DNA from 2 places in the Nocardioides sp. BGA-UO-ETr-FS32 genome. Region 2 is predicted to be linked to the other one. Evidence: predicted binding sites of a transcription regulator. Region 2 holds the regulator's gene; the other holds the start of a gene.

Region 1 (4,405 bases), on a different contig from region 2:
TCGCGCTCGAGCGGGCGACCGGACTTGCGGAAGAGGTCGCGCACGACTGCGGGCAGCAGCGTGCTGCTGGGTCCGGCGTCCCAGGCGAAGTCGTCCTGCTCGACCGTCGACAGGGCGCCGCCGAGGTGGTCGGAGCGCTCCAGCAGGGTGACCTCGTGGCCGAGCTTGGCCAGGCGCGCGGCGGCAGCCATGCCGCCGAAGCCGCCGCCGACCACCACCACGCGAGCCACGGGGGAACCCTAGGGCCCGCGCCCGTGGGACGGGTCAGGCGACCCGGTGCAGCGGCTCCTCCTTGCGCCAGCGGCGCCACCCACGGCGCACCAGGCGGGCGAGGAGGAAGACGGTGACGAGCCCGAGCAGCAGCAGGACGCCGGCGACGGCCGCGGCCGTACGGGGGTGCTCGATCGCGAACCACACCACGACCAGGACCCCGGCGTCCTCGGTGAGGCTGGCGACGACATTGGTCACCGGTTCGGGGGAGGTGTTGATCGCCAGGCGGCTGCCGGCCTTGACGAGGTGGCTCAGCAGGGCGGTGCCGCCACCCACGGCCCCGAGCACGGCCTGGTCGAGCGAGGACGCGTCCCCGGCGAGCAGCACGCCGATCACCGCGCCGGCCGTCGGGCGGATGGCGGTGGAGATCGCGTCCCACGTCGAGTCGATGTAGGGGATCTTGTCGGCGATGAACTCCATCGCGTACAGGAACGCCGCCGCGGCCAGCACGTCCCACCTGCCCAGCACGTCGGGGATCTCGGCGAGGTCCCCCACGCGGTCGGAGACGCCGAGCACGAGCACGACGAGGTAGGCGTTGATGCCGCTCGCCCACCCGCTCGAGAAGGTCAGCGCCAGTGCGTCCACGGGTGCGCCCTCACTCGACGCTGACCTCGACGGCGCCGGTCATCGCGACCAGCTCGTCGTAGGTCGTGGAGAACACCGCCGCCGGGTGCCCGGCAGCCGCCCACACCACCTCGTGCTGCCGCAGCCACGGGTCGATCCACGTCGGGACGGGAGCGGGGTGGTCGATGGGGGAGACGCCCCCGATCACCTGCCCGGTGTGCCGGCGCACGAAGTCGGGGTCGGCGCGCCGCAGCCGGCTCACCCCGATGCGCTGCGCAACTGCCTTCGTGTCCACCCGGTGCGCTCCCGAGGTGAGGATGAGGACGGGCTCGCCGTCACCGTCGAAGAGCAGGCTGTTGGCGATGGCGCCGACCTCGCAGCCCAGCGCCGCCGCGGCGAGTGCCGCGGTGTGGGCGGTGTCGGGCAGGATGACCACGTCACCGGTGCCACCGCGCCGGGTCAGGTCGCCTCGAAACGAGGTGATGGATGCGTGCTCGATCTCCATGATGCGAGCCTAGCGACGAACGACGATGAGTCTCAGGGGTGTTTTGATGGCGCGCGACCTGCCCGGATCCGTGGTCAACAGCATGCGAGTGCTGGGCCTGATCGTGGCCACCGCCGGAGTGATCACGCTGCTGATCTGGTGGATGCGTGACGAGGTGATCCTCGGCTGGGCCGAGGGCAACCCGTCTGCGCAGGAGATCCTGGCGCAGGGGGGCATCGAGCAGCTGCGGGAGAGCCCGATCGTGCCGGGCTTCGTGGCGCTGGCCGTGGTGGCGTTCGTCGGCTTCGCGGCGATGGCGCTGGTGCTCGGGTCGTTCTTCGTCGGCGGGCACGCGTGGACCCGCCCCGTGCTGGCCGCCACCGCAGGCGTCGGCGTCCTGGTCGGGGTGGTCTGCCTCGATGCCCACCTGCCGGCGATCTTCGTGGCGCTCTCGGCGCTGGTGATCGTCGAGGGCCTGGTGCTCTCGTTCTTCCTGTGGCGCCGGGAGACAACCGACTTCCTGCGCCGGGCCTGAGAGCCCTCCCTCTCGTTCTCCACCATCTGCCGGCCGGCTCTTGACGGGCTGTCGGTGGGGGGTAGTACCGTCCGTGGTGTTCGAACAGATGTTCGATGCGATCCGGGTGGCGGTGACCTCGACCCCCACCGCCGCCCGGGTCGGCCGTGGGGTCGACGGATGTGCGAGGAGGCGCGATGAGGCAGTACGACGACCCCGTCGAGGTGCGACGAGGAGAGGCCGAGGGCCCCGACCAGTTCCTGTGGCGGGGCAGGCTGTGGAAGGTGCGCACCGTGGTCGCGCACTGGGTGGAGACCGGTCCGTGGTGGCAGGGGGCGCAGGGCGTCGCCGCGACCGACCTCCTCGCCGAGCGGGAGCTCTGGCGGGTGGAGGCGGGCCGCGGACCGGGTGCCCGGCGGGCGGCACCGGCGGTCACCGGTGACGAGGAGACCTACGGCGTCTTCGACCTCTCCTTCGACTGGACCGACGGGCGCTGGCAGCTCGTCGGCTGCCAGGACTGAGGGCGGACGGATGGGTCCCCACATGCTGCCGGCCACCGCACACTCCTACCTCGAGCGATCCGCGACGTCGCTGCGCGACGCGATCACCGCCCGGGACGTGCCCACCCGCTATGCGTGCGCCCACGTGGCGGCGCTGTGCGCCGCGGCGGCACTGCTGGCGGCTCGTGCCCGACCGGCTCCCCGCGGGCGCCGCCAGAAGAACGCCTGGGTCCTGCTCACCGAGGTCGCACCGGAGCTCTCGGAGTGGGCGACCTTCTTCGCCGCCGGTGCCGCCAAGCGGGCGGCGGCCGAGGCGGGCTCGACCCGAGCCGTGACGGAGCGCGAGGCGGACGACCTGGTCCGCGACGCAGACCGGTTCCTGGCGGTCGTCGAGCAGGCGCTGGGCCTGGTCCCGCACGCCAGCGTCGCCTGAGGGAGCGAGGTGTCGCGCGACCCCTTCGTCCACCTGCACGTCGCTTCGGGCTACTCCCTCCAGTACGGCGCGTCCCACCCGCACGTCCTGGCCGAGCGTGCCGCCGAGCACGGGATGGACACCCTGGCCCTCACCGACCGCAACGGCACCTACGGCGCGGTCAGGTTCGTCCGCGCCGCCCGGCGCGCCGGCATCAGGCCGGTGCTGGGGGTCGACCTGGAGGTCGCCCCGCTGGCGCTGCCGGCGCGACCTGCCGGTCCGCCCCGGTCCCAGGACACCCGCCGTACGCCCACCCGCGGTGGAGCTTTCCGTGAGCTCCCGTCCGAGCGGGCCGACGGGTCGGGCGGCTCGCGGGTGACGTTCCTGGCCAGCGGCCGGGAGGGGTGGGCGGCGCTGTGCCGGATGGTCTCCGCGGTCCACCTGGCGGGCGAGCGCGGCCGGCCGGTCGCCACCGTCGACGCGCTGGCCCCGCACCTGGCCGGCGGGCACGTGCTGGCCCTGCTCGGTCCGTCCTCCGAGCTCGGCCTCGCGGCCACCCGCCGGCGCGACGACCTCGGTCTGGCTGCGATCGCCCCCTGGCTCGACCTGCTGCCCCGGGAGAACCTCGTCGTCGAGCTGGTCTCGCACCGCCTCGGCGGCCGCCGCGGGGAGTGGGGGCCGGGCACGTCCCCGCACGCCGCCCGGATGGCCGGCGTCGCTCGCACGGCCGGCCTCTCGACCGTGCTCACCAATGCCGTGCGCTATGCCGACCGCCTCGACGCGCCCACGATCGACGTCCTCGACGCCGCCCGGCGGCTGGTTCCGCTCGGCTCGGCCGGTCTCCGCGACGTCGGCCCGGCGGCCGCCCGCGGCAACGCCGAGGGCTTCCTCAAGTCCGGCAAGCAGATGGGTGAGATCGCTGAGGAGATCTGCCGGCTCGCGGGTCTCGGCGACGGTCGGGACGAGGGTCGGCGACTGCTCGCCCGCACCCGTCTGGTCGCCGACCGCTGCGCGCTCGACCCGCGCCGAGACCTCGGCATCGGTGAGGTGCACTTCCCGGAGCTCGAGCTGGCGGGCGGCGCCACCCACGACCAGACGGCCGACACGTTGCTCCGTCGCCGGTGCGAGGCCGCCATCGGCCACCGCTACGGCACCGCGCCCCGCACGCGCGTCTCGACGCGGCTCGACGAGGAGCTCCGCACGATCGCCACCCTCGGCTACGCCTCCTACTTCCTCGCCGTCGCCGACGTCACCGACCTGGTCGCCCGCATGGGCATCCGGCGCGCGGCCCGAGGGTCCGGTGCCGGCAGCCTGGTCACCTACCTCCTCGGCATCTCCGGGGTCGACCCGCTGCGCCACGGGCTGCTGATGGAGCGGTTCCTCTCCCCGCTGCGCGCCTCGCTGCCCGACATCGACGTCGACGTCGAGTCCGCCCGGCGCGAGGAGGTCTACCGGGCGATCCTCGACCGCTACGGCGGCGAGCGGTGCGCGACGGTGTCGATGATGGACACCTACCGGGTCCGTCACGCGGTGCGTGACGTCGGCGCCGCGCTCGGCATGCCGCCGGGCGAGATCGACGCGATCGCCAAGGCGTTCCCGCACGTCCGCGCCCGTGAGGCCAGGAGCGCGCTGCGCGACCTGCCCGAGCTGCGGGCGAGCGG
Region 2 (4,405 bases):
GTCGGAGCACCCGGCCAAGAGGACGGGGACCGTGAGGGTGAGCGCGAGTGCGCGGCGTACGTGCATGAAGTGCCTTCCCGAGAACAACGTCAGCACGGGTGAAACTACCCATTCGGGTGCGTTCTGAACCAGACCCATGGCAAAGCCTGTGGACAACCCGGCGCCCGAGAAGATACGCCGGCTCGTCCCTCACCGGCACTCAGGGCACCGCTTCACGGCCTACGCGACCATCGAAGGCGGGCTACCCGACCGTCGAAGGCGCGACCACCGAAACTGAAATGCGCCGAGGGGCGGGCCCACAGGCCCGCCCCTCGGTCTTCCCCTTGGTTCCACCAGCCGGGGTCGAAGCGGCTGATGGAGGCCTCGCGCGTCAGTCGGAGACGACAGGGACGCGGAGCTTCTGGCCGGCGGCAAGGCCGGCGGACTCGAGGGCGTTGAGCCGCTCGATCTCGTTCATCATGGAGCGGACGTCGCCGTCGGTCGCGATCTCGCTGGCGATCCCCCACAGGGTGTCGCCGGGTGCGACCTGGACGATCTCGGTCGGGGCGGGCTGGCCGGCCTCGTCGGTGCCGACGGCGCCGCCGGCGAGCATGAAGGCCGCGGCGAGCACGAGGAACAGCGAAGTCAGGAAGACCACGAGCCGCCCGCGTCGGGTCAGCCGCACGGTCGAGCCGCGGCGTACGGGGACGGGAGCGAAAGCGGGGGCAAGGCTGAGGGTGCTCATGGTGGCCTCCTGGGGAAGATTCAGCCGGATGTCTCTGTCGAGCGAATGTCTAGTCGGACCCACCGACAGTGGCCTGGGCCACCGGAGGTCGATCAGACGTTCGATCGAACGTGTGTACGACGCTAGAGCACGTGTTCGAACAGGTCAAGCACCGTGACGAACAAATGTTCGATCCCCTGAAGGGCTTGGTCCGGAGGGGATCAACGGACCTACCCGCAACCGGCGCGACCCAGGGCGCCGGCTGCTTCGGCGCGGCGTACGAGTTCCTCTTCAACACCAGCTACAGCTGAAGAAGGCCGGCTGGTGCTGGCCGACGCGCGCACGCTCGACTTCGGGTACGCGATGATCCCGCCGTTCCCCGGCCAGGAGGTCATCCTCCGCACGGCAGCGGTCGCACATCGCCGCGCAGGTCAAGGGTGAGGCACCCGACGCGCACAAGGCGTTCGGCGACATCCCCGCCGTGTGCGTGATGGACGCCGGCAACAACGGCGTCATCATCCTCGCCGACAAGATGCTGCCGCCGCGCAAGCACGGCGTGCTGATCCCCGGCCCGCAGGCGCACGCGATGAAGCTCGGCTTCGAGAAGTACTTCCTCTGGAAGATGAAGCACGGCCAGGTGCGACTGCCCTGACCCCGATCGAGGAGACCGCTCAGCGGGCGGCGCGGCGGCGCATCGCGCGGCGCCCCTGCGCCGCGAACAGCGACGCGGCGTGCTGCGTGACGCCCGGTGCGAGCGCGGCGCCGCGTACCACTCCCCCGCGCCAGCCCGGCAGGGTCCGCACCACGCGGCGCGAGCCCACCAGCGCGACGGCCGCCTGGGCGACCTCGGCCACGCCGAGGATCGGGCCGCCGGAGTGGGTCAGCTGCGAGCCGAGGCCGTTCGGGTCCTGCGCGGCCAGCATCGCGGTGTCCACCCCGTCGGGGCACAGCGCGTGGACCCGGACCCCGCGCGGCGCCTCGGCGTTGACCGACGCCGACAGCGAGACGACCGCGGCCTTCGTCGCGGCGTACATGCTGTAGCCAGGCACCGGCCCGAGCCCGGACAACGAGGCGACGTTGACGACGTCTCCCCCGGCCGGCCCGAAGGCCGCCAGCGCGGCGCGGGTGCCCCACGTCGTCCCGAGCAGGTTGACCTCCACGAGGCGACGGACCTGCTTCTCCGACAGCGAGGTCAGGGCGCCGTCGTCGCCGACGCCGGCGTTGTTGAACCACGACGTCAGCGCCCCGTGGCGCGCCGCCTCCTCCGCGACCAGGACGTGGGAGGCGGGATCGCGTACGTCCTGCGCGAGGCCCGCGACCGCGCCGATCTCCGCCGCCGTCGCAGCGCCCGCCCACCCGTCGAGGTCGCCGATCACGACGGCGTGGCCGCGCGCGACCATCAGCTCCGCGATCCCACGCCCGATCCCGCGGGCTCCACCGGTGACGACGCACGAGGTCTGCATCCGCCGACACTAGCGACAAAGTAGCGACACGCGGCTTCGAACAGGTGTTTGATCCCACGGCTCCCGGAGGGCTACGGTGAGCGCACGGCTCCCGCCCGGCGCGGACGGTGGGAGCACCCCGCAGTGGAGGACGCCATGGCCAAGCAGGACGACAAGAACGTCATCGAGATGCCCGACGGCCCCCCGGACGCCACCGGGCTGACGCCGCGCCAGCAGCGCGTGCTCGCCACGATCAAGGACTCGCTCGAGACCAAGGGATACCCGCCGTCGATGCGCGAGATCGGCCAGGCCGTCGGCCTCACCTCGTCCTCCAGCGTGGCCCACCAGCTGCGCGTGCTCGAGGGCAAGGGCTTCATCAAGCGCGACCCCAACCGGCCCCGCGCCCTCGAGGTGTTCCTGCCCGAGGTGATGGCCGCCCGCCGCTCCATCTCGAGCGGCGAGGAGTCCAGCGTCGACGAGACCGGCATCGGCGACGTCGCCCCCACCGCGGTCAACATCCCGGTCGTCGGCCGCATCGCCGCCGGTGGCCCGATCCTCGCCGAGGAGCAGGTCACCGACGTGTTCCCGCTGCCCAAGCAGCTCGTGGGCGACGGCACGCTGTTCCTGCTCGAGGTCTCCGGTGACTCGATGGTCGACGCCGCCATCTGCAACGGCGACTACGTCGTGATCCGCCAGGAACAGACCGCCACCAACGGCCAGATCGTCGCTGCGATGATCGACGGTGAGGCCACGGTCAAGACCTTCCAGCGCAAGGACGGCCACGTCTGGCTGCTCCCCCACAACGACGCCTACGACCCGATCCCGGGCGACAACGCCACGATCCTCGGCGTCGTGACGGCGGTGCTCCGCAGCCTCTGAGCACCGTAGGGGTGGGCCGCCATTGAACGGTGCCCACCCCCGGGACACGATGGTCAGATGAGCGACGTCGAGAAGACCTACGACTACGTCATCGTCGGAGCGGGAGTTGCCGCGGCCAGCGCCGTCAAGGGCATCCGCGCCGAGGACGCCAGCGGCTCGATCGGCGTGCTCGGCTCCGAGCCCGACAAGCCGGTCTACCGGCCGGTGCTCACCAAGGACCTCTGGCTCAAGGACGACGCGACGCTCGAGGGCAGCTCGCTCGCCGGTGACCTCGAGGACGACGACGCCGTCGACCTCCTCACCGACACGACCGTCACCGCGATCGACCGCGGCGCCCACGCCGTACGCCTCGCCGACGGCAGCAGCGTCGGCTACGGCAAGCTCCTGCTGGCCACCGGCGCTGAGCCCCGCGTGCTGGGCGTCGCCCCCGGCCCCCGCGTCATCTACTACCGCACGGCCGCCGACTACGAGCGGCTGCGCGCGGTCGCCGCGAACGGCAGCCACGTCGCGGTCGTCGGCGGCGGCTACATCGGCTCCGAGATCACCTCGGCGCTGGTGCAGAACGGCATCGACGTCACCCTCGTCCTCGACCTCGAGGACGTGCAGGAGCAGATGTTCCCCCGCGCCCTGGCCGCCCACCTCACCAAGGAGCTCGCCGACCGCGGCGTGACGATCGTGCACGGCTCGGTCTCTGGTGGCGAGGAGGACGACGGGGGCGTACGGATCCGCCTCGACGACGACTCCCACATCGTCGCCGACGCTGCGGTGATCGGCGTCGGCGTGCTGCCGCGCACCGGACTCGCGGAGGCCGCGGGCCTCGAGGTCGACAACGGCGTCGTGGTCGACGACCGCCTCCGCACCAGCGACCCCGACGTGTACGCCGCGGGCGACGTCGCGTCCTACCCCGACGCCCTCCTCGGCCGCCGCCGCGTCGAGCACGTCGACCACGCCGAGAAGTCCGGCGAGCACGCCGGCAAGGTGATGGCCGGCGCCGACGCGGCGTACGACTACACGCCGTTCTTCTGGTCCGACATCCTGGATGCGGGCTACGAGGCGGTCGGCGAGACCAGCAGCGCGCTCGACCTGGTCGAGGACTGGAAGGACGGCGAGATGGGCACCGGCGTCGTCTACTACCTCAGGTCCGGGCAGGTCCGCGGGGTCGTCCTCTGGAACGTCTGGGACAGCGTCGACAAGGCCCGCGAGGTCATCAAGGAGACCGGCCAGAACCCGGTGGCCGACCCGGAGTCGCTGCGGGGGCGCATCCCGTTCGGGTGAGCTGAACGGCGGGTGAACACTCGCAGCAGGGCGTGATCTTCGCGCGGGTGCGTCGTTGAACCACCCGTGACCCCCTCACCACACCTCACCCGACGAGCCGTGATCG

What was found. Region 2 encodes LexA, which represses DNA repair genes until DNA is damaged. Its sites were predicted from a motif close to TCGAACANNTGTTCGA; they were not measured.
Region 1: the regulator LexA is predicted to act here: its motif matches at 1,934-1,949, upstream of AC57BS_RS08245 (DUF6504 family protein).

The regions. Positions count from the first base shown of each region.
Region 1 covers NZ_JCAQOX010000013.1:629,735-634,139, forward strand. The annotation lists gene AC57BS_RS08225 (phytoene desaturase family protein) at 1-230, opposite strand, end outside; gene AC57BS_RS08230 (DUF4126 domain-containing protein) at 265-855, opposite strand; gene AC57BS_RS08235 (YbaK/EbsC family protein) at 866-1,339, opposite strand; gene AC57BS_RS08240 (hypothetical protein) at 1,386-1,853, shown strand; gene AC57BS_RS08245 (DUF6504 family protein) at 2,030-2,353, shown strand; gene AC57BS_RS08250 (SAV_6107 family HEPN domain-containing protein) at 2,364-2,765, shown strand; gene AC57BS_RS08255 (DNA polymerase III subunit alpha) at 2,775-4,405, shown strand, end outside.
Region 2 covers NZ_JCAQOX010000014.1:320,717-325,121, reverse strand. The annotation lists gene AC57BS_RS11430 (hypothetical protein) at 1-96, opposite strand, end outside; gene AC57BS_RS11425 (LysM peptidoglycan-binding domain-containing protein) at 371-724, opposite strand; gene AC57BS_RS11420 (hypothetical protein) at 856-1,014, shown strand; gene AC57BS_RS11415 (hypothetical protein) at 1,185-1,355, shown strand; gene AC57BS_RS11410 (SDR family NAD(P)-dependent oxidoreductase) at 1,375-2,166, opposite strand; gene lexA (transcriptional repressor LexA) at 2,302-3,024, shown strand; gene AC57BS_RS11400 (NAD(P)/FAD-dependent oxidoreductase) at 3,082-4,299, shown strand; gene AC57BS_RS11395 (alkaline phosphatase D family protein) at 4,366-4,405, shown strand, end outside.